DNA from 4 places in the Streptomyces sp. NPDC019396 genome. Region 4 is predicted to be linked to each of the others. Evidence: riboswitches for the same ligand, from Rfam matches in the RefSeq annotation. Region 4 holds a riboswitch; each other region holds the start of a gene.
What was found. A riboswitch is a leader RNA that binds a small molecule or an ion and turns the genes downstream of it on or off. The one in region 4 is predicted to bind cobalamin.

Region 1 (7,640 bases), on a different contig from region 4:
GACGCTGCGGACTCCATTGGGTGCCTCCCGCTGAACACTCCGGTTCCGGTTTACGTTCTGAAAATCATGAGGGCCGCGCATACGGAACGCGGCGTTCATCGACTCTGCCACACAGCCGGAGGGTGGTTACGCAGTGGCCCTGAGCGGCACTTTCGACGCCAGACTGGTGCGCCCCGAGACAACCGCGGGGGCGGGCGCGCAGACACTCCTGCTCGTCCTGCTCGGCACCGTGACCGGCCTTGGGCCGGCGGGCTGGCTGGCGGGCCTGACCTTCACGTTCGCCACCTGGGCGGTACTCACGCGGGCGTTGCGCCGGTCATGGCCCCGGCGGGTCTCCTTCGGGCCCGCCAACGGCGTCACGCTGGCGCGGACGGTGCTGGTGGGGGGCGTGACCGCGCTTGTCGCGGACTCCTTCGTGAGCGGATCCCCCCTCACGGGCCCCTTCGTCAGTCATCCGTCGCTCGCGGTCATGGTGGCCCTGACGGCGGTGGCACTGGTCCTCGACTGCGTGGACGGGCAGGTGGCGCGGCGTACCGGCTCGGAGTCCTCGCTGGGGGCGCGCTTCGACATGGAGGTCGACGCCTTCCTCATCCTGGTGCTCAGCGCCCATGTCGCGATGTCGCTGGGGCCCTGGGTGCTGCTGATCGGTGCGATGCGGTACGCCTTCGTCGCGGCGGCCAGGTTCCTGCCGTGGCTGAACGGCCCGCTGCCGCCGAGCATGGCCCGTAAGACGGTCGCCGCGCTCCAGGGCATCGTGCTTCTCGTGGCGGGCTCCGGGATCGTGCCGGTCGAGGTCTCGGCCGCCATGGTGCTGATGGCGCTGGCCGCGCTGGTCTGGTCGTTCGCGCGGGACATCCGGTGGCTGTGGCGGGCAGGGCGGGTGCGCGAGAGCGGGAGCGGGACGGTGGTGCTCCGCGAGCCCACGCACGTGGGGGTCTGAGGGCCCTGGAAGCACGGACTGCGGCGCCCCGCGCGACAAGCGGGGCGCCGCAGTCCGTGCTCCGGTACCCCTCAGCGGGCGGAGGAGAAGGTGCTCAGGAACCGGTCCCGGAAGCTGTCCATCCGCCAGACCGGGGCCTTCGCGCCGGGCTTGAGCCCGTCCTCCCAGCCCCATCCGGAGATCCGGTCCAGCACCGCCTGGTCACGGGCGACGATCGCCACGGGCACATCGCGGCCCAGACTGCCCCGGGTGACCGTCGAGACGGGCTGGTGGTCGCCCAGGAAGACCAGCACCGTGTCCTTGTCGCCGTACTTCTCGACGTACGAGATCAGGCTGTTGAGGGAGTACTCGATGGCGCGCCGGTACTCGTTGCGCACCTGGTCGGGGTCCTGCCACACCTCCTCGGGGCTCTTGCCCTCCTCCTTGATGGAGTCGTAGACCGAGCCGTCGCCGACCTGGTCCCAGCCGATCATCCTGGGTATCGGGGCCCAGGGGTTGTGGCTGGAGGCGAGGATGATCTCCGCCATCAACGGCCCCCGCTCGGCCTTGCCGTGTTCGAGACGCTCGAACGCCGCCAGGCTGTACTGGTCGGGCACGGGCGTCCAGCTGAACTTCGGCCCCTGGTAGCCCAGCTTCCCGGAGTCGTACACGTGGTCCAGCCCGTAGAACTTCCCCTCGGGCCAGGACCGGGTGACACCCGGCATGATGCCGACGGTGCGCCACGCCCTCGTACGCCGGAAGGCGCTGGTGAGGGTCATCCGGTCGCTCGCGGTGAGGCTGCGGTAGCGTTGCTGGTTCTTGATCCACAGGCCCGAGTTGAAGGTGGAGTGGGCCAGCCAGCTCCCGCCGCCGTAGGTCGGCGAGGTGAGGAAGGCGCTGCGCGAGGAGAAGCCCGCCGCGCGCAGCCGCTGCGTACCGTCCGCGAGCACGGCGTCGACCTGCGAGGCCATCGCCGGATCCTGCACGGCGCTGCGGCCGTAGCTCTCGATGAAGGTGAAGATGACGTCCTTGCCGCGCAGCCCGCTCAGCAACTGGTCCGGGGGCGTGGCCCGGAAGGCGTCGACGCGGGACTCCTTGGCGAACTGCTCCTTGTCCTCCAGCCCGGCTCGCACCTGGTGCACCCGCTCCTGGGCGAGGTCGGCCGTGGTCCCGGAGGCGAAGGGGAGCCCCACCGACGTCTGCGGACCGAGCAGCGCCAGCACCATCCACAGGGAGCCGAACGCGAAGGTGCCCTGGGTGGCCACGGCGCTGTGCCGCACCACCAGGTGGCTCACCCTGACGACCGCCAGGGATATGAGCACCAGCAGGGCGAGCACGAGGAGCACTACCCCGGTTTGGGCGGCGATCGCGCCTGCCCTGCCGACGGAGTCCTCGAGGAACGACCTGGCGTCGTCGAACAGGATCCAGTCGAGCACGAGGTCGAACGGCCGGTCCAGCACGGAGAAGAACCCCATGTCGAGGAACTTCAGGACCGTCAGCACCCCCAGCACGGCCCCGCCGACCGCCGCCGTGACGCGCCTCGCTCGCGGGCGGAGGGCCTGGAGGACGAGGAGGAGCGCGGCGCCGAAGACCCCTTCGACGGGGATGCGGAAGAAGACCCCGGAGGTGAGGTAGCCGGGCTTGTTCGGCACGAGCAGGGCCAGGAACACGAGCACGGCGGCCAGTGCGGTGGTGGAATGCCTGACGACGCGCGCCGCGCCTGGATACCGGCCGCGCCACCCGCGTACGGCATCGGGGGTGGTGGGAGCGGCCCCGGCGGCCTCTTCCGCGGATTCCGGGCCGGACCGCGCCGCGCCGGGTGCGCCGGGCGTGTCCGGCTCTGCTCTGGCCTGCCTCGGGAGCCGGACCCGTCTCGGCTGCGCATCTTGTTCCTGCTGTTCCTGCTGTTCCTGCTGCCCCTGCGGTTCTTGCGGTTCCTGCAGTTCCTGCTGTTCTTGGCGAGAGCGCGTCCAGGGCGTCACCCGAGGATCCTTCCGTACTGGCCCGGTGAGGCACGACGGCCCGGACCCGGGAAGCCCGGGGTCGCCGTTATCAGTACGGCTCGGCGATGCCATCAGTTCAAGCCGTGGCCTGTGCCCCATGATGGGGCAGCCCACCACTTCGGGAGTGACCCGTGTCTCACAGCACCACCGTCAGCACCACGGCGCGCACCGCGCGACGCCTCTCCGTCCTCACCGGAGCCGCGTTCGCTGCCTCGCTCGTCCTCGCCGTCCCGGCATCGGCACACGTGGAGGTCGAGGCGGAGGACGCCGCGGCCCTCGCCGAGAACGTCACGCTGGACTTCAGCGCCGAGTCCGAGTCCGACAGCGCGGGCATCAGCAGGATGGAGGTCATCCTCCCCGAGGGCATCGTCCCGGCCGACATCACCTACAAGGAGGGTCCGGACGGCTGGAAGTTCGCGGCCACACCGCGCGGATACACCGTCTCCGGCCCCGCGGTCGGGGTCGGCGACGACGTCGAGTACTCCGTGACCGTACGGCAGTTGCCCGACGCCAAGTCGCTGGCGTTCAAGACCCTCCAGACATACGGGGACGGGCGGGTCGACCGCTGGATCGAGCTGGAGAAGTCCGGCGGCGGGGACGGCCACGGTCACAGTCACGGTGACGGCAACCCGGCGCCGCTGCTCGCCCTGAAGCCCGCGGCGCCCGGGGCGAAGCCGGTGGCGCCCAGCCCGAGCGCCGCGCCGGAGAAGTCCCCGGCGAAGGGGACCCCGGCGAACGAGGCTCCGGCGAAGCGCGCGACCGGGCAGCAGGGGCCCGAACAGGAGCGGGAGAGTGACGGCGGCTCGCCGCCCGCCCCCGCGCTGGTCATCGGTGCGGTGGTGCTGGCCGCCCTCGCCGGTGGTGTCGTGTGGTGGAAGCGCCGGGGCGCCTCCGCCTGACCGCATCGGCAGCGCGCGGCCTCCCTGTGCCCTTGTGCTGTCTACGGGGAGGTCGCCGCGATCAGCCGCAGATTCCACCGTCCCGCACGGCCGGTGAGGCCGACACCGGACAGCGGTGGCACGTCGATCCGCCAGAACGCGGTCAGTGGCGTGCCGAGCGCGTGCAGGATCGCCGCCCGTACGACGGCCGGCTCGACCACGCCAAGCACGCGCGGCCCGGCGTCCTGCGGCAGTTCGTCCAGCCAGGCGCCCATCCGCAGGCACAGCTCCCGCACGGACTCCCCGCCGTGCGGTGCCGCCCCGGGGTCGGCGGTCCATTCCCCGACCGGCTCGGGGCCCACGTCCGCCACCACATCGGCGAGCGAGCGTCCCCGCCAGTCCCCGTAGTCCAGATCGCGCAGTCGGTCGTCGACGGTGGCGTCGAGTCCCAGCGCCTGTGCCGTCTGCCCGCACCGTACGGACGGCGCGGTGAGCACCACCGACGCGGTGGGCAGCGTGGCCGCCGCGGCCCTGGCCTCGCGTACACCCCGTTCGTCGAGCGGTCCGTCGCCGAACCGGGCTTCGCCGCGTACCGAGGGACCGGCTGCCGCGCACAGCAGTGTCAGCCTGATCGTCATTTGGCCGGATTCCTCCCCGTGTTGCCCGGCCCGCTCCCGGGCCGTTCCGGATCCTAAGTCCGCCCGCGCACCCCGCCCGAGCGCCCCTGTGTGATGAAGATCGCTGGTCAAAGGCCCTATTGGCGGCGGGTTCGCGGACCGATACCCTTCCTCCGAAAGGATGACGGCATACACGGAAGTCCGGTGAGAAACCGGCACGGTCGCGCCACTGTGTGCCAGGCGGTCAGTTCCCTTGCCGGGGACGGGCCCGCCGGGTGAGTCAGACCCGTGATCGTCATCGCGTGCACCACCGAAAGCGGGACGCGTGTTCCCGAGGAGGTCCGGTATGGCCCAGTCCGCCATCACACCCGCCGAAATCCCCGTTTCCCAGCCCGTCGTGGCGAAGCTCCCGGTCCGCGTCGTCGCGCCCTGGGCCGCCTTCTTCGGTCTGCTGATGCTCGTCCTGCTCTACTTCGTCGGCGCCGAACAGGGTGCTTTCTCCGTGTTCTCCGGCGAAGGCGTCCACGAGTGGGTCCACGACGGCCGTCATCTGCTCGGCTTCCCGTGCCACTGATGCGCATACGCACGGAACAGGACATCAGCACATGAAATCCGCAACCGTAAGGGCTCTCCTGGTCCGTGGCATGCTCGCGGGCGTGCTCGCCGGGCTGCTCTCGTTCGGACTCGCCTATCTCATCGGTGAACCGCAGGTCGACGCCGCCATCGCCGTCGAGGAGGCGGGCGCGGCTCACCACGGCCACGGTGGTGGCGGTGGCGAGCCGGAAGAGGAACTGGTCAGCCGTGCGGTGCAGTCGACCGCCGGTCTGAGCACGGCCGTTCTGGTCTACGGCACGGCACTCGGCGGCATCACGGCACTGGCGCTCTGCTTCGCGCTCGGCCGTGTGGGGGCCTTCGGCACACGTGCCACGGCCGCGTTCGTCGCGGCGGGCGGCTTCCTCGCCGTCGCGTTCGTACCGTTCCTCAAGTACCCGGCAAACCCTCCCGCCGTCGGCGACCCGGAGACCCTCAACCAGCGCACCGCGATGTTCTTCCTGATGATCGTGCTCAGCGTGCTGCTGCTGATCGGGGCGGTGCTGGTCGGCAAGAAGCTCGCGCCGCGCTGGGGCAACTGGAACGCGACGATCGCCGCGGGCGCCGCCTTCGCCGTGGCGGTGGGCATCGCACTGGCCTTCCTCCCGGCGGGCGACGCGATCCCGGAGCACTTCCCGGCCGACGTCCTGTGGCAGTTCCGTCTGGCGTCGATCGGCGTCCAGGCCCTGCTGTGGGCGGCGCTCGGACTGATCCTCGGCGAGCTGTCCCAGCGGGTGCTGGAGCCCAAACCCGCACAGGCGTCACGGCAGTCGGCGGAGCCGGCCGCTTCGGTGCCCGCGAGCTGAGTCACGCGACACGAATGGACCCCGCCCGGGGGCGCGCCCGGGCGGGGTCCTTCTTTTTGGTCTTTCTTCTCGGTCTTCTTCCTGGTCCTCCGCTGTGGTCTGCTCCGTGGTCGTGCTTCGTGGTTTTGCTTCAGACCAGGACCCGGGCGGGCCGCAGTGTGAGGTGCGCGGTGAGGAAGGCCCACATCGCGGGTGCCATCCACTGGGCCATGTCCTCCGCGCTGCACAGATCCGCGGAGAAGCTGAGGTTGGCGAGTTTCCCCTGCGGGAGCACGCGGGCCAGTTCCTCGGCCAGGCCCGGCGCGTGCGTGTGTCTGTGCGGGTGTGCGTGGCGCCGGTGGTGTCGTTCCCCGCCGGGGATGATCAGAGTGGGTGCGGAGACGGCGGCCAGTGCCGCCATCCTTCCGAAGGTGTGGGCGATGTCCTCGGGGGCGAGGTCGTCGGCGTTGATGACGACTGCCGCCGCGATGTGCTCGGGATCGTCCGCCGCCGCACGGAGCGCGATGGCGGCGCCCGTGCCCGTACCGCCGACAGCAGCCTTGCGCAGCCCGAGATGGCCGACCAGCGACGCCACGTCGTCGGCGTCCCGTGTCTCGGCGACTGTCACGGTGTAGCTGTCGGCGAGCCGCCGGGCCAGCGGGAGCAGCCCGCGGTGGTCCGGTCCGCCCGGACTGTGCGGTCCGCCTGAGCCGTACGGTCCGCCTGAGTCGGGCAGGAGGATGGCAGCCGGTCCCATGCCGAGCCGGGTGGCGTGCAGGGGGTGACCGTCACTGCCGGGATAGCTGAACGTGTCCATGCCCTGTCCTCCGGTCCCGCGCGGTCGCGCTGTCGAGGAGCCGACACGTCGTGCGTCATATGCTCAAGAGTCAAGGAAGCTGCCCGTTACAACCATCCGGCAGTCGTCCGGAACCGCCCCCGCCGGGTGGCTGGCCCGTCCCCGCCGTCCGGCCGGGACGAGCCGCCGCGACACCGGCCGGCATGGTACGAAATGGTGCTTATCGGGTAGTGGTCCGACGGGCGAGTGGAGCACACGTGATCCGGGTACTGGTGGTCGACGACGAAGCCCTGATCCGCACGGGCTTCCAGCACATCCTCGACGCGGCCGACGACATCGAGGTCGTCGCGGCCGTCCCCGGTGGCGAAGCGGTCAGGACCGCCGAGGAGCGGCGCCCCGACGTGGTGCTGCTGGACATCCGGATGCCGGATGTGGACGGGCTCACCGTGCTGGCCGCGCTGCGCAAGCTGCCGAAACCGCCCGTGGTCGCCATGCTCACGACCTTCGACATGGACGAGTACGTGGCCACGGCCCTGCGCTCGGGGGCTGCCGGTTTCCTCCTCAAGGACACCGACCCCGAGGCGCTGCCCTATCTGGTGCGGACCCTGGCCGACGGGGGAGCCGTACTGTCCTCCAAGATCACCCGCACGGTAGTGGACCGCTACCTCGAAACGGGCGCGGGCTCCCACGAGAGCGCGGCCCGGGGCTTCGGGCTGCTGACCGAGCGGGAACGTGCCGTGCTCGTGCTCGTCGCCGAGGGGCTCTCCAACGGGGACATCGCCACGCGGATGCATCTGAGCACCGGCACGGTGAAGGACCATGTCAGCGCGATCCTCACCAAGCTGGAGGTGGGCAGCCGGGTCCAGGCCGCGCTGCTCGCCGAGCGGGCCGGGCTGCTCAGGCCGTCGCGTACGGAGGGGCAGAAGGCGGACGGGTCGCGTACGGGGGAGGAGCCGCGCACCCGTACCGAGGAGGCGCCATGATCCCCCGTGGAATCATGCACGGCGCGGTGGTCGACCACACGGTGGCCGAGCACGGCTCGCTGCCGAGA
Region 2 (7,640 bases), on a different contig from region 4:
GCTTCTCCCACATGCCACGGGACTCCGCCTCGAGCAGCCGCTCGGCGATTCCGTGCAGCGCCCAGGGGTTGGCCTGCTGGAGGAACTCCCGGTTCTCCGGGTCCAGGACGTAGGCCTCGGTCAGCTTGTCGTACATCCAGTCCGCGACGACCCCGGTCGTGGCGTCGTAGCCGAACAGGTAGTCCACCGTCGCGGCCAGTTCGAACGCACCCTTGTAGCCGTGGCGTCGCATGGCCTCGATCCACTTGGGGTTGACGACCCGGGCGCGGAACACCCGCGAGGTCTCCTCGACCAGGGTGCGGGTGCGGACCGTCTCGGGGCGGGTCGAGTCGCCGACGTACGCCTCGGGAGCCGTGCCGCGCAGGGCGCGGACGGTGGCCACCATGCCGCCGTGGTACTGGAAGTAGTCGTCGGAGTCGGCGATGTCGTGCTCGCGGGTGTCGGTGTTCTTGGCCGCGACCGCGATCCGCTTGTACGCCGTCTCCATCTCCTCGCGCGCCGCCCGGCCTTCGAGCCCACGGCCGTACGCGTAACCGCCCCACACCGTGTACACCTCGGCGAGGTCGGCGTCGGTGCGCCAGTCGCGTGAGTCGATGAGCTGGAGCAGACCGGCGCCATAAGTACCGGGCCGGGAGCCGAAGATACGGGTGGTGGCGCGGCGCTCGTCGCCGTGCTCGGCCAGGTCCGCCTGGGCGTGCGCCCGCACGAAGTTGACGTCGGCGGGCTCGTCCAGCGAGGCCACCAGCCGTACCGCGTCGTCGAGCAGCCCGATGACATGCGGGAAGGCGTCCCGGAAGAAGCCGGAGATGCGCAGGGTGACATCGACGCGGGGGCGGCCCAGCTCATCGGCCGGGATCGGCTCGATGCCGTTGACCCGGCGCGAGGCGTCGTCCCAGACCGGGCGGACACCGAGCAGCGCCAGGGCCTCGGCGACATCGTCGCCCGCGGTGCGCATCGCGCTCGTGCCCCAGAGGGAGAGGCCGACGGAGGTGGGCCATTCGCCGTTGTCGGTGCGATAGCGGGTGAGCAGCGAGTCGGCGAGGGCCTGGCCGGTCTCCCAGGCGAGGCGGGAGGGCACGGCCTTGGGGTCGACGGAGTAGAAGTTGCGACCGGTCGGCAGCACGTTGACGAGGCCGCGCAGCGGGGAGCCGGACGGACCGGCCGGGACGAACCCGCCGTTCAACGCGTGGACGGCGTGGTCGAGTTCGTCGGTGGTGGCGGCGAGCCGCGGGACGACCTCGCGGGCGGCGAAGTCCAGGATGTCCGCCACGGCCGTTCCATGCCCCTCGGCGACGGTGGCGACAGCGGCAGGGTCCCAGCCGGCCTCCTCCATCGCCTCGACCAGGGCGCGGGCCGCGGCCTCCGCCTCGTCGGCGGTCGTACGCGTCGCGGCGGACTCGTCGAGGCCCAGGGCCTCACGCAGCCCGGGCAGCGCGGTCGTACCGCCCCAGATCTGACGGGCGCGCAGGATCGACAGGACCAGGTTGACCCGCTCGGCCCCGGTGGGCGCACCGCCCAGGACATGCAGACCGTCGCGGATCTGGGCGTCCTTGACCTCGCACAGCCAGCCGTCGACATGAAGCAGGAAGTCGTCGAAGCCGTCGTCGTCCGGCCGGTCCTCCATTCCGAGGTCGTGGTCGAGCTTGGCGGCCTGGATCAGGGTCCAGATCTGGGCACGGATCGCCGGAAGCTTCGCCGGGTCCATGGAGGAGATCTGCGCGTACTCGTCGAGCAGCTGTTCCAGGCGCGCGATGTCGCCGTACGAGTCGGCGCGGGCCATCGGCGGCACGAGGTGGTCGATCAGGGTGGCGTGGACGCGGCGCTTGGCCTGGGTGCCCTCGCCCGGGTCGTTCACCAGGAAGGGGTAGACCAGCGGCAGATCGCCGAGTGCGGCGTCGGGGGCGCAGGCCGCGGACAGACCCGCGTTCTTGCCGGGCAGCCACTCCAGGTTGCCGTGCTTGCCGAGGTGGATCATCGCGTCGGCGCCGAAGCCTCCGTCGTCGTGGCGGGCCGCGATCCAGCGATAGGCGGCCAGATAGTGGTGCGAGGGCGGCAGATCGGGGTCGTGGTAGATCGCGATCGGGTTCTCGCCGAAGCCGCGCGGGGGCTGGATGACGATCAGCAGGTTTCCGCGGCGCAGGGCGGCGAGCACGATGTCGCCCTCGGGGTTGCGGCTGCGGTCCAGGAACATCTCGCCGGGCGCCGGGCCCCAGTGCCGCTCGACCTGCTCGCGCAGTTCGGCGGGCAGGGTGGCGTACCAGCGCTTGTAGTCGGCGGCGGGGATACGGACCGGGTTGCGGGCGAGCTGCTCCTCGGTGAGCCAGTCCTGGTCGTGGCCGCCGGCCTCGATCAGCGCGCGGATCAGCTCGTCGCCGTCGCCGGACGCGAGGCCCGGGATCTCCTCCGCGCCGAAGTCGTAGCCCTCGGCGGCGAGTCGGCGCAGCAGGGCGACGGCGGAGGCGGGGGTGTCGAGGCCGACCGCGTTGCCGATGCGGGAGTGCTTCGTCGGGTAGGCGGAGAGCACGAGCGCGAGGCGCTTGTCCGCGTTGGGGATGTGGCGCAGCCGGGCGTGGCGTACGGCGATCCCGGCGACGCGGGCGGCGCGCTCGGGGTCGGCGACATAGGCGGGCAGTCCGTCCTCGTCGATCTCCTTGAAGGAGAACGGGACGGTGATGAGGCGACCGTCGAACTCGGGGACGGCGACCTGGCTGGCGGCGTCCAGCGGGGAGAGGCCCTCGTCGTTCTCCTCCCAGGTGCTGCGCGAACCGGTCAGGCACAGTGCCTGGAGCACCGGTACGTCGAGCGAGGCGAGCGCGCCCGCGTCCCAGGCCCCGTCGTCTCCCCCGGCCTGGGCCTCGGCGGGCTTGGTGCCGCCCGCGGCGAGGACGGTGGTGACGATGGCCTCGGCGCCGCGCAGCCGGTCGAGCAGCTCGGGCTCGGGGGCGCGCAGCGAGGCGACGTACAGGGGCAGGGCCTGGCCGCCCGCCGCCTCGATGGCATCGCAGAGGGTGCCGACGAAGGCGGTGTTGCCGCTCATGTGGTGGGCGCGGTAGTAGAGCACGGCGACGGTCGGGCCGTCGTCCGTGCGCTTCGTCCGCTCCAGGGGACCCCAGGTGGGCGCGGTCGCCGGGGACTCGAAGCCGTGTCCCGTGAGCAGCACCGTGTCGGACAGGAAGCGGGCGAGCTGCTCCAGGTTGTCCGGGCCGCCGTGGGCGAGGTAGGCGTGGGCCTCGGCCGCGATGCCGATCGGGACGGTGGACGCCTCCATCAGCTGGGCGTCGGGGGCCTGTTCACCGCTGAGGACGACGACGGGCCGGTCCTGCGCCAGCAGCACGTCAAGACCCTCCTGCCAGGCGCGGATGCCGCCGAGCAGCCGTACGACGACCAGGTCGGTGCCTTCCAGGAGACCCGGGAGGTCACCGACCGGGAGCCGGGAGGGGTTCGCGAAGCGGTACGCGACCGGGCCACCGGAAGCGCGGGCGCTGAGCAGGTCGGTGTCGGAGGTCGACAGCAGCAGGATTGTCGCGGGCGTGGTCTTCGCGTGCGTCATCGCGTGCGCAGGCCTTCCTCGGGGTTTCCGCGCCCCGGGTGGTCGTGGTCGGCGGGAGTTCCTGACTCGCCGGGCCTCGGTTGTTGCTGGTGTTTCCCGGGCCTGGCTCACAGTGGCGGGACCGCGCCGGATTTCCACCGGGCTTCCTCCCCGGGGCCCTGGGACCCCATGCCGCCTGAATAGTAGATGCTGGCCCGGGATCGCACGGCGGCCACCTGGAAGGACGTGGGTATGCTCGCCGCCATGCCGCCCACACCCACAAGCCCCGCAGACCCGGGCGAACCTCGTATACGGGACCGGGGCGACGCCTGCCCGGGGGCGCTGCGGCTGCATGCGGCGGACGACGGACGACTGGCCCGACTCCGGCTCCCTGGTGGGTTTCTGACGGGAAATCAACTCGATGCACTGGCCACGGCGGCCGATGAGCTGGGGGACGGATCGCTCAGCATCACCTCCCGGGGCAATGTGGAGCTGCGCGGCCTCGGGGACGCCTGCGGGGCGCCGCTCGCGGCACTGCTGCGGGATACCGCGCTGCTGCCGTCCGACACCCATGAGCGGGTACGCAACGTGGTGGCCTCGCCGCTCGCCGGACTGGACGAGCTCGGCTGCGCTGACGTGCAGTTGTGGGCCCGTGAGCTGGACGGACTGCTGTGCGGTGCGCAGTGGGCGGCCGGCCCGTCGGGTCTTTCCGGACGCTTCCTGTTCGCCCTGGACGACGGGAGGGGCGATGTCGCGGGGCTCGGCGCGGATGTGACGTTGCTCGCAGAGCGGGACGGCACGGCGGTGCTGCGGATGGGCCGCCGCCTCGCCTTCCGTGTCGCCCGAGCCGTCGACGCGCCGCGCGCCGCGCTCGCAGCGGCGGAAGCGTTCCTGGCGGCGGCGGCCGAAGCGGATACGGGCGCCTGGCGCGTAAGGGAGCTCCCGGACGGGCAGCACATCGCGGTGGGCGCCGGACTGGAGAGAGCGGGAGTGGCGGCGGTGCCGCTGCCACCGCCGCCCGGCGCCGGCTCCGACGGAACAGAGCGGTCCGGGCCCGCGGGGCCACTGCCCGGGATCGTGGCGGGCCCGCGCGGCCGGGCGGTGTCCGCCGTCGCGCCGCTCGGCCGCCTCACCGCCGCCCAGGCACGCGCGCTGCTGCCCGCCCCCGCCGACGAGATCCGGCTCACACCGTGGCGCGGGATCGTCGTGCCCGGGTTCGCGGACGACGGCGCGGCGCGGGCGCGGCTGGACGCGCTCGGACGGGCCGGGTTCGTCACCGGGATCGACTCGCCCTGGTTCGGCGTCGGGGCATGCACCGGGCGGCCCGGGTGCGCCAAGTCCCTCGCCGACGTACGCGCCGACGCCACGCCGGTCGACGGCCCCGGCCTCCCGGTGTACTGGTCCGGTTGCGAAAGGCGCTGCGGCCATCCGCAGGGAGACCACGTGGACGTGGTGGCCACCTCGGACGGCGCGTACCGGGTGCGCGTCCGCGGCCGCTGCGTACCCGTACCGTCCCGCGACCGACTCGCCGGCACCGTCGCCGGAGCCCGTACCGATTCCCGTACCCCCACACCGAGATGAGCGAGAAGAAGACCGTGTTCGACTACGAGAAGGACGGAGCGGAGATCTACCGCCAGTCCTTTGCCACCATCCGCGCCGAGGCGGACCTCGCCGCGCTCCCCGCCGACGTCAGCCAGGTCGCGGTGCGGATGATCCACGCCTGCGGCATGGTCGACCTCGTCCGCGATCTCGCGTACTCGCCCGGTGTGGTGGCCCGCGCCCGTGAGGCCCTGCGCGCCGGTGCGCCGATCCTGTGCGACGCGCAGATGGTCGCCAGCGGGGTCACGCGCAAGCGGCTGCCCGCCGACAACGACGTGGTCTGCACGCTCTCCGACCCGAAGGTCCCGGCACTCGCCGCCGAACTCGGCACCACCCGCAGCGCCGCGGCGCTGGAGCTGTGGCGCGACCGGCTGGACGGCGCCGTCGTCGCCGTGGGCAACGCGCCCACCGCGCTCTTCCGCCTCCTCGAGATGATCGAGGAGGGGGCGCCCCGCCCGGCCGCCGTCATCGGCATCCCGGTCGGCTTCATAGGCGCCGCGGAGTCCAAGGACGCGCTCGCCGCGCACTCCTCGGGCCTGGAACACCTGGTGGTACGCGGGCGGCGAGGCGGCAGTGCCATGGCAGCGGCGGCGATCAACGCGATAGCGAGTGAGGCAGAGTGAGCACGCGGATGGGCACCCAGCAGGTCGGGCGGCTGTACGGGGTCGGACTCGGTCCCGGCGATCCGTCCCTGATGACCCTCCGGGCCGTCGAGGTCATCGCGGAGGCGGACGTCGTGGCGTACCACTGCGCCCGGCACGGCCGCTCCATCGCCCGCTCGATCGTGGCGAAGCACCTGCGCTCCGACCATGTCGAGGAGCGCCTGATGTACCCGGTCACCACCGAGACCACCGACCACCCCGGGGGCTACCGGGGCGCGCTCGACGACTTCTACGAGGAGGCGGCGGCGCGGCTCGCAGCCCACCTCGACGCCGGCCGCACCGTCGCCGTGCTGGCCGAGGGCGACCCGCTCTTCTACGGCTCTTACCAGCACATGCACAAGCGGCTCGCGCACCGCTACCCGACCGAGGTGATCCCCGGCATCACCTCCGTGAGCGCGGCGGCGGCGCGTCTCGGGGAGCCGCTGTGCGAGGCGGAGGAGGTCCTCACGATCATCCCGGGCACGCTGCCCGAGGAGGAGCTGACGGCCCGGCTGGCCGCGACCGACTCGGCGGTCGTGATGAAGCTGGGGCGTACCTTCCCGGCGGTGCGGCGCGCGCTGCGGCGGGCGGGACGGCTCGACGACGCGCGGTATGTCGAACGGGCCACGATGGAGGGCGAGCGCACGGAGCGCCTGGCCGACGTGGATCCGGAGACGGTGCCGTACTTCTCGGTAGCCGTGCTGCCGAGCCGCATCGACCAGCAGCCCCCGGAAGCCCGGCCGCAGGGCGAGGTCGTGGTGGTGGGCACGGGTCCCGCGGGGCCGCTGTGGCTGACCCCGGAGACCCGGGGCGCCCTCGCCTCGGCCGATGACCTGGTGGGCTACACGACCTATCTGGACCGGGTGCCGGTGCGCCCGGGCCAGCGCCGGCACGGCTCCGACAACAAGGTGGAGGCCGAACGCGCCGAGTTCGCCCTGGACCTGGCACGCCGCGGACGCCGCGTCGCCGTGGTCTCGGGTGGCGACCCGGGGGTGTTCGCGATGGCCACGGCGGTGCTGGACGCGGCATCCCAGGAGGCCTACGCGGACGTGCCCGTCAGGGTGCTGCCCGGGGTGACCGCGGCGAACGCCGCGGCGGCCCGGGCGGGTGCGCCGCTCGGCCACGACTACGCGACCATCTCGCTGTCCGACCGGCTCAAGCCCTGGGAGGTCATCGCGGAGCGGCTACGGGCCGCCGCGAGCGCGGATCTCGTACTCGCCCTGTACAACCCCGGCTCGCGCAGCCGTACGTGGCAGGTGGCGAAGGCCCGCGAACTGCTGCTGGAACACCGGGCGCCGGACACTCCGGTGGTCGTCGCGCGCGATGTGGGCGGATCGGGGGAGAGCGTGAGGATCGTGCGGCTCGAGGACCTCGATCCGGACACGGTCGACATGCGGACGCTGCTGCTGGTGGGTTCGTCACAGACGCGGACGGTCCGGCGCGGGGCGCAGGGCCCGGGCGAGCGGATCGCCTGGACCCCGCGCACGTACCCCGGGTAGCGGCGGCCCCACCAGGGGCGCGGCGCGGGGCCGGGGCGTTGTCGGTGGCCGCGGTTAGTCTGCGGACATCGACTGGACCCAGTTCGGAGGGTGGTTCCCATGACCTCGCGTCTCAACCCCTACCTCAGCTTCGGCGGCGACGCCCGGCAGGCGATGGAGTTCTACAAGGAGGTCCTCGGCGGCACGCTGGCCATGCACACCTACGGCGAGTCGGGCGGCGGCCAGCCGGGCACACCGGAAGGCGACAGGATCATGCACGCCATGCTGGAGACCCCGAGCGGCTTCACGCTGATGGGCGCCGACGCCCCGCCCGGGATGCCGCACACGGCGGGCAACAACTTCTCGGTGAGCCTCAGCGGCGACGACGACGCC
Region 3 (7,640 bases), on a different contig from region 4:
TTCGAGCGGACGCAGCTCGGCGCCGTCGTCGCCCAGGGACACGGAGTAGACCGTCACGCCTCCTCGGCGCCGCCGAAGCGGGCGCGGTAGGACTCCAGGTCCTCCTCCGTGATCTTCGCGAACAGCACCGCCGGGACGGTGAACGCCGTTCCGGCCGGGACACCGGCCAGGGCCCTGGCCTGCTCGGGGCTCACCCAGGTCGCGGTGTCGTTCTCCAGCGCGAAGGCTCCGCGCATGGCGGCGGCCGTGGCGGGGATGAAGGGCTCGGAGACCACCGCGTACAGGTGGATCAGGTTCATCGCCGCACGCAGCGTCAGCGCGGCGCCGTCCGGGTCGGTCTTGATCTCCAGCCAGGGGGCCTTCTCCTCCAAGTAGGAGTTGCCCGCGGACCACAGGGCACGCAGCGCCGTGGCGGCCTTGCGGAACTGGAGGGCCTCCAGCTGCTCCTCGTACTCGGCGAGCAGCCGGGCGATCTCCTCACCGAGCCTGGCCTCTGCCTCACCGGCGTCGTGCCCGGCCGGCACCTCGTCACCGAACCGCTTGCGCGAGAAGGACAGCACGCGGTTGACGAAGTTGCCGAGGGTGTCGGCGAGATCCTTGTTCACCGTGGCGGTGAAGTGCTCCCAGGTGAAGGAGGAGTCGTCGGACTCGGGGGCGTTGGCGATCAGGAAGTAGCGCCAGTAGTCAGCGGGGAGGATCTCGAGGGCCGCGTCCGTGAAGACACCGCGTCGCTGCGAGGTGGAGAACTTGCCGCCGTAGTACGTCAGCCAGTTGAAGCCCTTGACGACGTCGACCTTCTTCCACGGCTCGCGTACACCGAGCTCGGTGGCCGGGAACATCACCGTGTGGAAGGGGACGTTGTCCTTCGCCATGAACTGGGTGTAGCGGACGGTGTCGTCGGCCTCGTACCACCATGACTTCCAGTCGCGGACATCGCCGCCCTGCGCGGAGTCGGCCCACTCCCGCGTCGCGCCGATGTACTCGATCGGCGCGTCGAACCAGACGTAGAAGACCTTGCCCTCGGCGGCCAGTTCAGGCCAGGTGTCGGCCGGTACCGGGACACCCCAGTCCAGGTCACGGGTGATCGCGCGGTCGTGCAGGCCCTCGGTCAGCCACTTGCGGGCGATGGACGAGGAAAGCTGCGGCCACTGCGCCTCGTGCCGGGCCACCCACTCCTCGACCTCGTGCTGGAGCTTGGACTGGAGCAGGAAGAGGTGCTTGGTCTCACGCACCTCCAGCTCCGTGGAGCCGCTGATCGCGGAGCGCGGGTCGATCAGGTCCGTCGGGTCCAGGACCCTGGTGCAGTTCTCGCACTGGTCGCCGCGCGCCTTGTCGTAACCGCAGTGCGGGCAGGTGCCCTCGACATAGCGGTCGGGCAGGAAGCGCCCGTCGACGGGGGAGTAGACCTGGCGGATCGCGCGCTCCTCGATGAACCCGTTCTCGTGGAGCTTGCGCGCGAAGTGCTGGGTGATCTCCCTGTTCTGCTGCGAGGAACTGCGCCCGAAGTAGTCGAAGGCCAGCTCGAAGCCGTCGTACACGGCCTTCTGCGCGTCATGCGCCTGGGCGCAGAACTCGTCCACGGAGAGCCCTGCCGCCTTGGCGGCGAGCTCGGCCGGGGTGCCGTGCTCGTCGGTGGCGCAGATGTAGAGGACGTCGTGACCACGCTGGCGGAGGTAGCGGGAGTAGACATCCGCCGGAAGCATCGACCCGACCATGTTGCCCAGGTGCTTGATCCCGTTGATATAGGGAAGCGCGCTGGTGATCAGGTGTCGAGCCATCCTCGGATGCTCCATTTCGTGGCGTTGTGCGAATTCCTGTCACGCTGGGTGACGGGAGGGGGTGGGTGGACCGCCGTCATCGTATCGAACCGGGGGTGCGCCCTTCCTGCGGGTTTCCCGCGCTCACGAGGGTTCGGCGGCAGGGGCGGAGGCCGGCTTCGGCAGCGTGGCCGGAGCCGGAGCCGGGACTGAGGTCGGCTTAGGCGCCGGGGCGGTTGCCGCTGCCGGGACCGGCGCGTACTGGGCGGCCTGGGTGTGGAACATCGCCGCGTAGCGGCCGTCCGCCGCGATCAGCTCCTCGTGGCTGCCGGACTCGACCAGGCGCCCCTGGCTGAGGACGTGGATGCTGTCCGCATAGCGCACACCGGACATGCGATGCGTGACGAGGACGACGGCGCGGTGCCGCCCGGCGAGCCGGCGGATGCGGTCGAACGCCTCGATCTCCGCCTCGGGGTCCAGTGCCGAGGTGGGCTCGTCCACGATCAGGATGCTGTCGGCCGGGCTGGTCGACGCCCGCCAGTGGGTACGGGCCAGACCGATCTTCTGCCACTCACCGCCCGAGATCTCGGAAGCCCCCCGGAACATCCGGGCCAGCAGGGTCGCGAGTCCCTGCGGCAGCTTGGCGATGACCGGGCCCGCCCCGGCGTGGTCGGCGGAGGGCTCGAGCTCCTCCTGGGAAGCGACCCGGTGCGGCCGCCCGATCCGGATGTTCATCGCGGCGGTCATCGGCCACCGCTGGAAGTCCTGGGTGAGCAGGGCAACTCGCTCGAACACCTGGGACCGGTCCAGTCCGTTCAGCTCCTCGCCACCCCAGCGGACACTGCCTCCCTGGGGCAGCAGCAGCCCGGCGAGCACCTTCATCAGGGTGCTCTTTCCGGAGCCGTTCTCGCCGACCACCGCGATCACGGAGCCCATCGGTACGGTCAGCGACACCTCGTCCAGCGCGGGTTCGAGCCGGTCGGGGTAGTGGTAGCTGACCTTGTCCAGCGTCACCTCGCCGACCCTGACCGGCACGTCGGCACCGTCCCGGGGGATGGTGTGCCGGGCCGCCTCGCTGAGGAACCGGTCGTGGTCCTGGACGTACAGCGACTCCTCGTGCATCTGGTTGACGTTCATCACCAGCGCCCCGAGACTCGCCGAGCCCGACCTGACCGCGATCACCGCCGTGCCGGCGACGGCGAGCTCCATATGACCGGCGAGGATCAGCCAGGCCATCACCCCGTACGTGAAGGCCATGGCCAGACCCGACAGCGCGGCGGCCACCAGCTCGGTGAGCGCCTTGTCGTTGGCGAGGCGCTTCTGCTCGTTCTCGGCGTTCTCGGCCATGTTCCGGTACCGGTCGAGCAGGAAGGTTCCCACGGCATGGATGCGCACCTCCTGTGCGGCGGTGCGTTCGGTGAGCAGATTGCCGATGAGCCGGCTGGCCCGTACGTGCTCGACCCAGGTCATCACGGACACGTATCGCTCCTGCGCCACCCGCATCGCCCCCCAGCCCCGTGGCGCGGCGATCAGCAGCAGCATCGGCAGCAGCGCCGGATGCAGCACGGTGAGGACTCCGGCGGTGGCGATCAGGGCGATGATGCCGTTGAGCGCGGCGACACAGACCCCGATCATGCGCCGGGCCGATGCCGCACCGTACTGCGCGACGTCGATGAGGCGGCGGAACGCCGGATCGTCGATCGCCTCCAGCTCCACCGCGGTGGCCGCCGAGAGGTACTCGGTGGTCGCCAGCCGCTCCACCAGCGGCTCAAGCCGCCCGGCCCGCGAGGTGGACCAGCCCGCGAGACCCGCGTTGAGCACTGCCAGAGCCGCGATGACCACCAGTGCGGGAAGTGCGGCACGCAGCCGCACCGCGGGCTCCCCCGACCCCAGCAGGGCATGCATGACCACGTTCACCGCGAGCAGGTTCCCCGCCGCCACGATGCCCTGCCCGACCTCGCTCACCCCTACGCCCAGCAACGAGCCCCGGTCAGCGCCCCAGGCCCTGCGTAAGGTGCCCAGTACCAGACGAGGCATGGCCTTGAGCGCCGTGACCATCGTCAAGTCCAGCCAGGAATGCTCGTGTTCGGCCCATCCCGTGTCGTACCTCAGGGGCCCGCCGAACAACTCCTGCTCGGCGTCCGAGATCTTCGCCTCGGTCATGCGTACGCGGCCGAAGAGTCCCCTCACATCGCCTCGCCTTCATCGGGGGCGCGTACGACGACGCGCCGAGGTGGGCAGTGCCGGGTCGAATGTCCCACTTCGCCGGCCGGTGCAGGGGGATTTTCCGGGTTTCCCGTCCCGGGCCGGGAGGGTCTGTTCCAGCCCCCCGGCCCGGGACGGGTCGGTCAGTCCGTCAGGACGCGGACACCTCCCGGCGAACCGTGCGGGCGGCGGCGACCATGTTCTCCAGCGCGGAGCGGGTCTCGGGCCAGCCGCGGGTCTTCAGCCCGCAGTCGGGGTTGACCCACAGCCGCTCGGGCGGGATGGCTCCGAGCCCGGTGCGCAGCAGCTCCGCGGTCTCCGCCGCGCTCGGAACACGCGGCGAGTGGATGTCGTACACACCGGGGCCCGCCTCGCGCGGGTAGCCGTGAGCGGCCAGCTCCCGGGCGACCTGCATATGGGAGCGGGCCGCCTCGAGGCTGATCACATCGGCGTCGAGGTCGTCGATGGCCTCGACGATGTCCCCGAACTCGGCGTAGCACATGTGGGTGTGGATCTGCGTGTCCGGGCGCACCCCGCTCGTAGTGAGCCGGAAGGCCTCCGTTGCCCACTCCAGGTATGCGGCGCGATCGGCAGCGCGTAGCGGCAGGGTTTCCCGCAGGGCGGGCTCGTCCACCTGGATCACGGAGGTGCCCGCGGCTTCCAGGTCGGCGACCTCGTCGCGCAGGGCGAGGGCCATCTGGCGGGCGGTGTCGGGGAGGGGCTGGTCGTCGCGTACGAAGGACCAGGCGAGCATGGTCACCGGACCGGTGAGCATGCCCTTGACCGGGCGTGAGGTGAGTGACTGGGCGTACGTGGTCCAGCGCACCGTCATCGGTTCGGGGCGTGAGATGTCACCGGCGAGGATCGGCGGGCGCACGTACCGGGTTCCGTAGGACTGGACCCAGCCGTGCTGTGTGACCAGACAGCCGGTGAGCTGCTCGGCGAAGTACTGGACCATGTCGTTGCGTTCGGCCTCGCCGTGCACCAGCACATCGAGTCCGGTCTTCTCCTGGAAGGCGACCACCTCCCGGATCTCGTTCCTGACGCGCTCCTCGTATCCGGCCGTGTCGATCCTGGCCGCCCTCAGATCGGCGCGCGCGGTGCGCAGTTCGGTCGTCTGGGGGAAGGAACCGACGGTGGTGGTGGGGAGCAACGGCAGTGCGAGGCGGGCTTGTTGCGCGGTGGTCCGCTCGGCGTAGGGCTTGGAGCGGCGGGCGTCGGAGTCCGTGACGGTGCTGGTACGGGCCCGGACGGCGGCGTCGTGAGTGAGCGGGGAGGCGGCTCGGGACGCCAGGTCGGCCCGGTTGGCGGCGAGGCTGGGGGCGATCGCCTCGGTGCCGTGGGTCAGGCCCCGGGCGAGTGTGACGACTTCGGCGGTCTTCTGCCGTGCGAAGGACAGCCAGCGCAGGATCTGGGGTTCGATGTCGTGTTCTGCGGCCGCGTCGAGCGGCACATGCAGCAGGGAGCACGACGTGGACACGTCGACCCGGTCCGCCAGCCCCAGCAGGGTGCCGAGGGTGGCCAGGGACTTCTCCAGGTCGTTGACCCAGACGTTGCGGCCGTTGACGACCCCGGCGACCAGCCGCTTGCCCGGCAGCCCGCCGACGGCCGCGAGGGCGTCGAGGTTGGCGGCGGCGGTCTCCGTGAAGTCGATGGCGAGGCCCTCGATCGGGGCCTTGGCCAGCACCGGCAGGGCGTCGCCGAGTCGGTCGAAGTAGCCGGCGACGAGCAGCTTCGGCCGGTCGGTGAGCACACCGAGCCCGCGGCAGGCGCGCTCGGCGGCGCCCAGCTCGGCGGGCGTTCGGTCCTGGACGAGGGCGGGCTCGTCGAGCTGCACCCACTCGGCACCCGCCGCCCGCAGGTCGGCGAGCACCTCAGCGTACACGGGCAGCAGCCGGTCGAGCAGCGTGAGCGGGTCGAATCCCGCGGTGACGCCGGGCGCGGGCTTGGCGAGCAGCAGGTAGGTGACGGGACCGACGAGCACCGGACGGGCGGAAAGCCCGAGCGCCAGCGCCTCCTTCAGCTCCGTGACCTGCTTGGTCGAGTCGGCGGCGAACACGGTGTCAGGTCCGAGCTCCGGCACCAGGTAGTGGTAGTTGGTGTCGAACCACTTGGTCATCTCCAGCGGCGCCACCTCCTGGGTGCCGCGGGCCATGGCGAAGTAGCCGTCCAGGGCGTCGGCGGCGACGGCCGCGCGGTGGCGTCCGGGGATCGCGCCGACCATGACGGTGGTGTCGAGCACGTGGTCGTAGTACGAGAAGTCCCCGGTCGGGACCTCATGGACACCGGCATCGGCCAGCTGGCGCCAGTGCGTCCTGCGCAGATCCCCTGCCGTGGCGTTGAGGGCGTCCGGGGTGACACGGCCCTTCCAGTAGCCCTCGATCGCCTTCTTGAGTTCGCGCTGCTGTCCCTGGCGCGGGTAGCCGTGCACGGTGGCCCGTGCTGCCGCGGATTCGGTGGTCACGGAAATCTCCTTCGCGAGATGGTTCCCTGGGATCCCGGAACGGAACGCGGGCGGGTGCGAAGGGCGAAGGACCGGACGGGTGCGGGTCCGCGCGCGGTGCCGCGCGCGGTGCCGCGCGGGTGTCCGGCCGTCCGATATGTGCGCCGACCCACCCACGAGGTCACCGGGATGTCCGCGTGCGAGCTGTTCGCGCGCGGGCAGCGGGCAGGTCTTCGGACTCGCGGGCACGTCCTCATGGGGGAGGACACCTACTGGCCGTCGCTTCCCGAACCCTGGCGGGTCCAGTGCGTATGACGGCGGTCGTTCCCGCTCACCGCTGCGGGGCAGTCCCGGATTCCCACCGGGTTCCCTCTTACGACGCCTCCCGCCTGGAGGGCGGGGCGAACCAGCTGCACCGGCCACCCTACGGGGCGGCACGCGGCTGCGGGCGAACACTGTCCGGAATCCGGCCGGGCCCCTCAGCCCGCGCCGAGGAGCCCTCCGGGTTGTGAGGGGTCGCGGCACAGCGGGGCGGCTGGATTCGCGTGGTGCCGCACGCCGCAGCGGCGACGGCAGTGTCCGCCCTCAACCGCCGGGCGGGCTTGCGGGGTGACCTGGCAGCGGACAGCGGCCGTGGACCGCGAGCATCAGCACCTCACGGCGACCGCTGGCTCTGGGGAGCGGCCCTGCGAGCGTGCCGACGAAAGCGCAGCCGAACATCGGGCTCGACGTCCAGGGGCCGACGCCACCGCTGATCCTCCATCACCAGCGCCGGATTCCTTGACCGTCGGAAGTGTGGACCGGTCGCGGCGGTGGGGAGCCGACACAGGTGCGCGCGGCAAGGCGGTCTGCCGGGACGCCGACCCGGGATGCGAGGATGAGACGCCATGACTGCTGGGTGGTGTTCACGCACGCTACGGGCCGCGGTGTTCGCGGCCGTATGCGTGGTGCTCGCCGCCCTCGGCCACGTCATGATGTCAGGGGAGTCCGTCCCGTGGTGGACGCTGGCCGGGGGGTTCGGCGCGACCGGTGGGCTGGGCTGGTGCCTGGCGGGCAGGGAGCGGGGGCGCGGGGTTGTGGTGGCCGTGGTGGTCGCCGCACAGGCGGCGCTGCACTCGGGGTTCACGCTCGTGCAGTCGCTGAACCCTGAGCACACGGAACACATTGATCACTCCGCGTATCCAGAGCACCCCGGGCACCACATGGCCTCCGCCGACATGGGTCCCGGCCCCAGC
Region 4 (7,640 bases):
GGAGGAACTCGCCCGACAGAGTCTCGCGCTTGAACAGGTTGGAGACCTGCGGCTCGATGCACTCGTAGACACCCGCGATCGACGCGATGGTCGCGGTCGGGGCGATGGCGAGCAGCAGCGAGTTGCGCATCCCGGTGGTGCTGACCCGCTCGCGCAGCGCGGCCCAGCGCTCGGGCCAGTTGAGCTCGACCCCGTAGTGGTCCGGGTGCAGCACCCCGCGCGCCGTGCGGGTCTGCTCCCAGGCGGGCAGCGGGCCGCTGCGCTCGGCGAGGTCGCAGGACGCCTCGTACGCCGCCAGCATGATCCGCTCGGCGATCCGGGTCGACAGGGCCTTCGCCTCGGCGGAGTCGAAGGGCATCCGCAGCTTGAAGAAGACGTCCTGGAGGCCCATCGCGCCCAGTCCCACCGGGCGCCACTTCGCGTTGGAGCGGCCGGCCTGCTCGGTCGGGTAGAAGTTGATGTCCACGACCCGGTCGAGGAAGGTCACGGCCGTACGGACGGTCTCGTCCAGACGCTCCCAGTCGATGGACCCCTCGGGGGTGACGAACGCGCCCAGGTTGACCGAGCCGAGGTTGCAGACGGCCGTCTCGCCGTCGTTCGTGACCTCGATGATCTCGGTGCAGAGGTTCGAGGAGTGGACGACGGTGCCGGGCTCCGCGGTCTGGTTCGCCGTGCGGTTCGAGGCGTCCTTGAACGTCATCCAGCCGTTGCCGGTCTGGGCGAGCGTCCGCATCATCCGGCCGTACAGGTCGCGGGCGGGGATCGTCTTGCGGGCGAGCCCCGCCTCCTCCGCCTTGCGGTAGGCGGCCTCGAACTCGGCGCCCCACAGGTCGACCAGCCCGGGTACGTCCACCGGAGAGAACAGCGACCACTCGGCGTCGGCGTTCACCCGGCGCATGAACTCGTCCGGGATCCAGTGCGCCAGGTTGAGGTTGTGCGTGCGCCGCGCTTCCTCACCCGTGTTGTCGCGCAGCTCCAGGAACTCCTCGATGTCCGCGTGCCAGGTCTCCAGGTAGACGCAGGCCGCACCCTTGCGACGGCCCCCCTGGTTGACGGCGGCGACCGAGGAGTCCAGGGTGCGCAGGAACGGCACGATGCCGTTGGAGTGTCCGTTGGTGCCGCGGATCAGTGAACCGCGGGAGCGGATGCGGGAGTACGAAAGACCGATACCGCCCGCGTGCTTCGACAGCCGCGCCACCTGGTGGTAGCGGTCGTAGATCGAGTCCAGCTCGTCCAGCGGCGAGTCCAGCAGGTAGCAGGACGACATCTGGGGGTGCCGGGTGCCGGAGTTGAAGAGGGTCGGCGACGACGGCAGATAGTCCAGACGGCTCATCAGCCCGTACAGCGCGGCGACTTCGTCCACGGCGCGCGCGGACCCGTCCTCGGCGAGACCGCAGGCGACCCTCAGCATGAACTGCTGCGGGGTCTCGACCACCTTGCGGGTGATCGGGTGGCGCAGCAGATAGCGGCTGTAGAGGGTGCGGAGTCCGAAGTAGCCGAAGCGGTCGTCGGCGGCCGGGTCGATGAGAGCGTCGAGACGGGCGGCATGCTCCTGGACGAAAGCGGACGTACGGTCCGCGATCAGCCCCTCGAGATGACCGACGGCGACGGAGGAAGAGAAGCCGGTGGCCCCCTGCGAGGCCGCCTCACCGGCGATGGTGATGCTGAGCAGCCGGGCCGCGAGCCGGGAGTACGCCGGGTCCTCGGAGATCAGCCCGGCGGCCGCCTCCGTGGCCAGCTCCCGCAGTTCGGCTTCGTCCGAACCGGCGTGGCGTCCCCGGAGCGCGGCGGCGGCGACCCTGCCGGGGTCGGTGTCGGGGAGGTCCGCGGTGAGGTCGGTCAGGATCCGCAGCAGCGCGGTTCCTGGCCCATCGGCGAGCTGCGTTGAAGCAGGATCTGGGGGCGCGATGGTCACGGGGTGCTCTCCCTCGCTCGGCTCGGGGCCGGCGGGGAGGTGGCGTGCGGGCGTGTGTCTGGGCAGCACAACGCGCCGCGTCCACCAGCCTGATCCGCGAGGCCCGGACGTCTCGGAACCCGGGCCGGATGGACCGGGTGCGTTGCCGACAGGTCCTCGGACTCGTGGGTGTGCGCTCACTCGCCTGCACGCACGCACGGGTACGCCTCGCGGGCATGCCTCATGGGTACGCGAAAGGAACGAATACAGACCGACTCACCGTTGCGGGACAGTTCCGGATTTCCACCGGATTCCCCTGCTGCGGCAACGGAGTCGAGCATACATGTAGGGGGGTGGCGTTGCCGCGCCCCCCACATGTTGTGTCGCGCTGGTGCGACTCACCCCGGTGTGTCGGTTCTCAGAGCTCAAGGGCGTACGTCAGCAGGGGCTCCAGTTCCGCGAACGGCGACCAGTCACGTCCGGGGGTGCGTACGAAGCCCAGGCGCTCGTAGATGCGGTGCGCGGCGTGCATCTGCTGATCCGTCGACAACACCAGCCGGCGGCATCCTTCGATGGCTCTGGCCCGCTCGACGCAGGCCATGACGAGCGCCTCCCCGACGCCCCGCTTCCGGGCTTCGGTGGCGACGACCAGCATCCGGAACTCGGCCTCGTCGTCGCCCGCGATATTGGCGTAGGGCCTCGCTCCAGGGGTGAACGCCACCCCGCCGAGCAGCCGTCCGGAGCCGTCGACGGCGACGAGCACTTCCGACTGCGCCGCCCTTTCCGCCGTGTCCCGCAGCACCGGGAGATAGGGGTCCTCTTCCCCGAAGGCCAGCAGTCCGTCGTCCAGATAGGTCCGTGCGGTGAGTTCCCCGAGAGCGTCGTACTCCTGAGGCTCCACCAGTCTGATGATCGCGTCCATCCGGGCAGTGTGCCGCACACGACGGGGTGGAGCGCACTGGACAAGCGGCGTCTGGCCGCCACTCCTCCCGAGGGGGCGGCGGCCAGACGCCGTCAGACGGGTCAGTGGGTCGCGGCGGTCAGCTTGGGGGCTTCCGTCTCGACGCCCGGGTCACCCGAGTCAGCGGTGTAGTCCCCGGGGGAGGTCTCGTCCACCCCGTCGGGGGCCTTGGCGGCGCGCAGGACGAAGGTGAGGAGAACCGTGACCAGTACGTTCAGCACGAACGCCGTCAGGCCGATATAGCCGATCTCGCCGATGCCCGGGATCTCGGCCGACGAGCCGCCGAAGTGCTTCTGGGTCGGGCTCGCGACACCGTACGCCGCCACCGTGCCGTAGAGCATTCCGACGGCCCAGCCGGCGAGCAGTGCCCAGCGGTGGAACCAGCGGGTGAACAGCCCGCCGACCAGGGCCGGGAAGGTCTGGAGGATCCAGATGCCGCCCAGCAGCTGGAAGTTGATGGCGACCGTCTTGTCCATGGTGAGGACGAAGGCCAGCGCGCCCACCTTCACCAGCAGCGACACCAGCTTCGAGACCTTTGTCTCCTGCTCGGGTGTCGCGTCCGGCTTCAGGAAGTCCTTGTAGATGTTCCGCGTGAACAGATTCGCCGCGGCGATCGACATGATCGCGGCCGGCACCAGTGCGCCGATGCCGATGGCGGCGAAGGCCACCCCCGCGAACCAGTCGGGGAACATGTTCTCGAACAGCTGCGGAATCGCGAGCTGGCCATTGGTCACCTTGACCCCGGCAGCGATCGCCATGAACCCGAGCAGGGCGAGCAGCCCCAGCATCAGCGAGTAGAGCGGCAGAATGGTCGTGTTGCGCCGGATCACTGCGCGGCTGCGCGAGGACAGCGTCGCGGTGATCGAGTGCGGATACATGAACAGCGCCAGCGCGGAGCCGAGTGCCAGCGTGGCGTAGCCCCACTGACCCATCTCGCCGGGCACCAGAGCCCCGAAGGGCTTGTCGGTCTTCGGGTTGGTCTGTGAGAGCGCGTCGCCCGCCTTGGTGAAGATCGCGTCGAAACCGCCCAGTTTGACGGGGATGTAGATGATGGCGACGGCGATCACCAGGTAGATGAGTGTGTCCTTCACGAAGGCGATCAGCGCGGGCGCCCGCAGCCCGGACGAGTAGGTGTATGCCGCGAGCACACCGAAGGCGATCAGTAGCGGCAGGTCCTTGACGAACCAGTGGGTGTTCTCGCCGCCGCCGACGCCCATCACGTCCAGTACGGCCTGAATGCCGACGAGTTGAAGAGCGATGTACGGCATCGTCGCGAGGATGCCGGTGACCGCCACCGCCAGTGAGAGGCCCTTGGAGCCGAACCGTCCGCGGACGAAGTCCGATGTCGTCACATAGCCGTGGCGGTGCGAGACCGACCACAGGCGGGGCAGGAACGTGAAGATCAGTGGGTAGACGAGGATGGTGTACGGCACCGCGAAGAAGCCCGCGGCGCCCGCCGCGTAGATGGCCGCGGGTACGGCGACGAAGGTGTACGCCGTGTAGAGGTCGCCGCCGAGCAGGAACCAGGTCACCCACGTGCCGAACGAGCGCCCGCCCAGACCCCATTCGTCCAGGCTGTTCTCGTTCGCCGCCCTGCGCCAGCGTGAGGCCAGGAAGCCCATGACCGTGACGGCCAGGAAGAAGAAGACAAAGACGGCGAGTGCGACGCCGTTCACACCGTCGTTCACCGTGACGCCCCTTCCTGCTCACCGCGGTCGGCGCGCTGGGCGGGCAGGTCGTGCCGGACCCGCCTCGCGCGCTGGTCGCGCTGCCAGAGCTGGTACGCGACCAGCGTCAGTGCGGTCGAGATGAGCACCCAGAGCATCTGGTACCAGTAGAAGAAGGGGATCCCGGCGAACGCGGGGTCGGTCTTCGCGTACGAACCGACCCAGAGCATCGCGACGAACGGTGCGATCAGGCACAGGGCCACGACCACCCGCACCGGCGTGACGGCCGGTCTGCTCCCCGCGGGTACTTCGGACATGAGCGACTCCGTTCCCTCGGTTGCCTTGCTGGTCAGCTGAATCGCTCAGCTGCTGTAGCGCGCAGGAAATCTAGGGGATGGCTTCGCGTGTGGGAACCCTGTGTTCCGGATATCGGACAGGCAATCGGCGGGCGGTCGGCGCAGCCGCCGAGCGGCCGGAACCGACCACTCGGCGCCCGAAACCGACCGCTCGTCGCGGCGGGGTGGGTCTGCGTCAGTCCGACTCGGGGCGCTTGAGCCGCGCCACGAACTTGTAGCGGTCGCCGCGGTACACCGACCGTACCCATTCGACCGGTTCGCCGTTCCTGTCCAGCGAGTGCCGCGACAGCATCAGCATCGGCAGGCCCACATCCGTGCCCAGCAGCCCTGCCTCGCGCGGGGTGGCCAGCGAGGTCTCGATGGTCTCCTCGGCCTCGGCCAGATGGACGCCGTACACCTCGGCGAGCGCCGTGTAGAGCGAGGTGTACTTCACCAGTGACCTGCGCAGTGCCGGAAAGCGCTTCGCCGACAGATGCGTCGTCTCGATCGCCATCGGCTCGCCGCTCGCCAGCCGCAGCCGCTCGATCCGCAGCACCCGTCCGCCCGGTGCGATGTCGAGCAGTCCGGCGAGCGTGTCATCGGCGGTGACGTAGCCGAGGTCCAGCAGCTGGGACGTCGGTTCGAGGCCCTGCGCCTTCATGTCCTCGGTGTACGAGGTGAGCTGGAGGGCCTGGGAGACCTTGGGCTTGGCGACGAACGTCCCCTTGCCCTGGATGCGTTCGAGGCGTCCCTCGACCACCAGCTCCTGGAGGGCCTGGCGCACGGTGGTGCGCGAGGTGTCGAACTCCGCGGCGAGGGTGCGCTCGGGCGGTACGGGCGTGCCGGGCGGCATCGTCTCCGTCATGTCGAGCAAGTGCTTCTTGAGTCGGTAGTACTTGGGCACGCGGGCCGACCGGGTCGCCGTCCCGTTCCCGGTCTCCGTGCCGCCCCCGTCCATGGCCATGGTCCGCCTTCCCGACTCGTGTGCTGCTGCCGTCACCGGCTCCTCCGTTGGTTGCGGATCACATGGTGGCACGGTCCGGTCACGGGTCGTCGCCCTCCCTCAGGTGTCGGTCCGGTAACGGACGCGACAGCCCTCCTTATACACCCTTGACACCCCTAAAGGTCTAGGCCAAGCTCCGCTTACTGGTCTAAACCAATATGGGCCATGGGGGTTGCAGCATCCCTGAGGAGGGTGGCGTGAAGCGCAAGCTCATCGCGGCGGTCGGCGTCGCGGGCATGGTGGTCGGCATAGCCGCATGTGGCTCCGGCAGCGACAAGGGCGGGGACAAGGCAGGCGCCGACGCCAAGGAACTCACCGTCTGGCTCACCGTCGACGCCCAGAACAACTGGCCGGAGCTGGTCAAGGCGGCCGACGACGCGGTCGTCAAGAAGCACCCCGGCCTCACCATCAAGCACGAGTACTACGGCTGGCCCGACAAGAACACCAAGCTCGACGCCGTCCTCGCCACCGACAAGGCCCCCGACGTCGTCGAGATGGGCAACACCGAGATGCTCGGCTACATGGTCAAGGGCGCGTTCGCCGAGGTCGACCCCAAGCAGTTCGAGCAGTCGGACGCCTGGCTCGACGGACTCAAGGAGTCCGTCGGCTACGAGGGCAAGACCTATGGCGTGCCGTACTACGCCGGTGGCCGCGTGGGCAACTGGCGCAAGGACGTGGCCGCCGAGGCGGGAGTGAAGGCCCCGCCCAGGACGTACACGGAGCTGACCGCCGCCCTGGACCGGATCCAGGCCAAGAAGGGTCCCAAGTTCAGCGCCTGGTACCAGCCTTCGCCGGACTGGTACGCCGCGATGTCCTTCGTCTACGACGCGGGCGGGGCGATCGCGAAGAAGGAGGGCGACCAGTGGAAGGCCGGACTCTCCTCACCCGAGTCGCTCAAGGGCCTCAACGAGTACAAGAAGGTGCTCGACAGCTACATGAAGGCCGACAAGACCAAGGACGAGTCGGACCGCTACATCGTGTACGGCCAGGGCAACGCCGGGATGATCTTCGGCGCGGCCTGGGAGGGCGCGACCGCCGAGGACCCGAAGAACGACAAGACCGGCAGGCTCAAGGGCAACCTCCAGAACTTCGTGATGCCGGGACCGTCCGGCAGCAGCCTTCCCGTCTTCCTCGGCGGTTCCGACCTCGCCATCCCGGTCAAGTCACGGGCCCAGGGACTGGCAGCCGAGTGGATCAACGCCTTCACCGGCGCCCAGGGGCAGAAGGGCCTGGTCTCCAAGGGCAATCTGCCCAACAACAAGACCGACCTGGCGCCGTTGAAGAGCGACCCGAAGACGGCGGTTCCGGCAACCGCGGCCGAGTCCAGCTGGTTCGTCCCGATGGCACCGGGCTGGGGCCAGGTCGAGAAGGCCCAGATCCTCAAGACGATGCTCCAGGAGATCGGCACCGGCAAGAAGTCGGTCGATGAGGCCGCCAAGGCAGCGGACGAAGCGATCGACAAGGTCATCAACACCAAGTGACCGCCCCCAGCAGGACCCCGTCGGCCGACCGGTTCGCCGGTCGGCCGACGGGGTCCTGCTCCCGTACGAGTTGAGGGACCGCCGAGGAGCGCCCGATGAGTGCCGCAGACACAACCACTGCCAAGGTGCCGCCCGCGCGGCCGTCGACACCCCCCGGTGCGGGACCGGTGGCCGGGGGAGCCGCAGGGCCGGGACAGCGACGAAGGCGCACGGGCGGCGGGACCGCCTTGCCGTGGGCGCTGCTCGCGCCCTGCCTGCTCGTCCTGCTCCTCGTACTCGGCTATCCACTGGCCCGGCTG

Region 1: linked by a shared signal. The riboswitch ahead of ABZ532_RS18075 (CbtB-domain containing protein) and the one ahead of ABZ532_RS02915 (ribonucleoside-diphosphate reductase subunit alpha) in region 4 are both predicted to bind cobalamin.
Region 2: linked by a shared signal. The riboswitch ahead of cobN (cobaltochelatase subunit CobN) and the one ahead of ABZ532_RS02915 (ribonucleoside-diphosphate reductase subunit alpha) in region 4 are both predicted to bind cobalamin.
Region 3: linked by a shared signal. The riboswitch ahead of metE (5-methyltetrahydropteroyltriglutamate--homocysteine S-methyltransferase) and the one ahead of ABZ532_RS02915 (ribonucleoside-diphosphate reductase subunit alpha) in region 4 are both predicted to bind cobalamin.

What each region holds. Positions count from the first base shown of each region.
Region 1 is NZ_JBEYBS010000014.1:70,017-77,656, reverse strand. Features, by position in the region: gene ABZ532_RS18100 (zinc-binding alcohol dehydrogenase) at 1-17, opposite strand, end outside; gene ABZ532_RS18095 (CDP-alcohol phosphatidyltransferase family protein) at 134-940, shown strand; gene ABZ532_RS18090 (sulfatase) at 1,012-2,901, opposite strand; gene ABZ532_RS18085 (DUF1775 domain-containing protein) at 3,054-3,821, shown strand; gene ABZ532_RS18080 (histidine phosphatase family protein) at 3,863-4,438, opposite strand; cobalamin riboswitch at 4,555-4,724, shown strand; gene ABZ532_RS18075 (CbtB-domain containing protein) at 4,764-4,991, shown strand; gene ABZ532_RS18070 (CbtA family protein) at 5,023-5,814, shown strand; gene ABZ532_RS18065 (alpha/beta hydrolase) at 5,945-6,610, opposite strand; gene ABZ532_RS18060 (response regulator transcription factor) at 6,847-7,572, shown strand; gene ABZ532_RS18055 (histidine kinase) at 7,587-7,640, shown strand, end outside.
Region 2 is NZ_JBEYBS010000014.1:105,071-112,710, forward strand. Features, by position in the region: gene cobN (cobaltochelatase subunit CobN) at 1-3,550, opposite strand, end outside; cobalamin riboswitch at 3,587-3,735, opposite strand; gene ABZ532_RS18250 (cobalamin biosynthesis protein CobG) at 3,794-5,110, shown strand; gene ABZ532_RS18255 (precorrin-8X methylmutase) at 5,107-5,751, shown strand; gene ABZ532_RS18260 (precorrin-2 C(20)-methyltransferase) at 5,760-7,268, shown strand; gene ABZ532_RS18265 (VOC family protein) at 7,368-7,640, shown strand, end outside.
Region 3 is NZ_JBEYBS010000027.1:43,227-50,866, forward strand. Features, by position in the region: partial or broken gene ABZ532_RS26405 (GNAT family protein) at 1-57, opposite strand, end outside; gene metG (methionine--tRNA ligase) at 54-1,793, opposite strand; gene ABZ532_RS26415 (ABC transporter ATP-binding protein) at 1,902-3,920, opposite strand; gene metE (5-methyltetrahydropteroyltriglutamate--homocysteine S-methyltransferase) at 4,114-6,432, opposite strand; cobalamin riboswitch at 6,633-6,781, opposite strand; partial or broken gene ABZ532_RS26425 (ECF transporter S component) at 7,036-7,161, opposite strand; gene ABZ532_RS26430 (hypothetical protein) at 7,293-7,640, shown strand, end outside.
Region 4 is NZ_JBEYBS010000002.1:193,661-201,300, forward strand. Features, by position in the region: gene ABZ532_RS02915 (ribonucleoside-diphosphate reductase subunit alpha) at 1-1,915, opposite strand, end outside; cobalamin riboswitch at 2,045-2,241, opposite strand; gene ABZ532_RS02920 (GNAT family N-acetyltransferase) at 2,313-2,816, opposite strand; gene mctP (monocarboxylate uptake permease MctP) at 2,918-4,543, opposite strand; gene ABZ532_RS02930 (DUF3311 domain-containing protein) at 4,540-4,839, opposite strand; gene ABZ532_RS02935 (GntR family transcriptional regulator) at 5,054-5,821, opposite strand; gene ABZ532_RS02940 (extracellular solute-binding protein) at 6,058-7,341, shown strand; gene ABZ532_RS02945 (sugar ABC transporter permease) at 7,437-7,640, shown strand, end outside.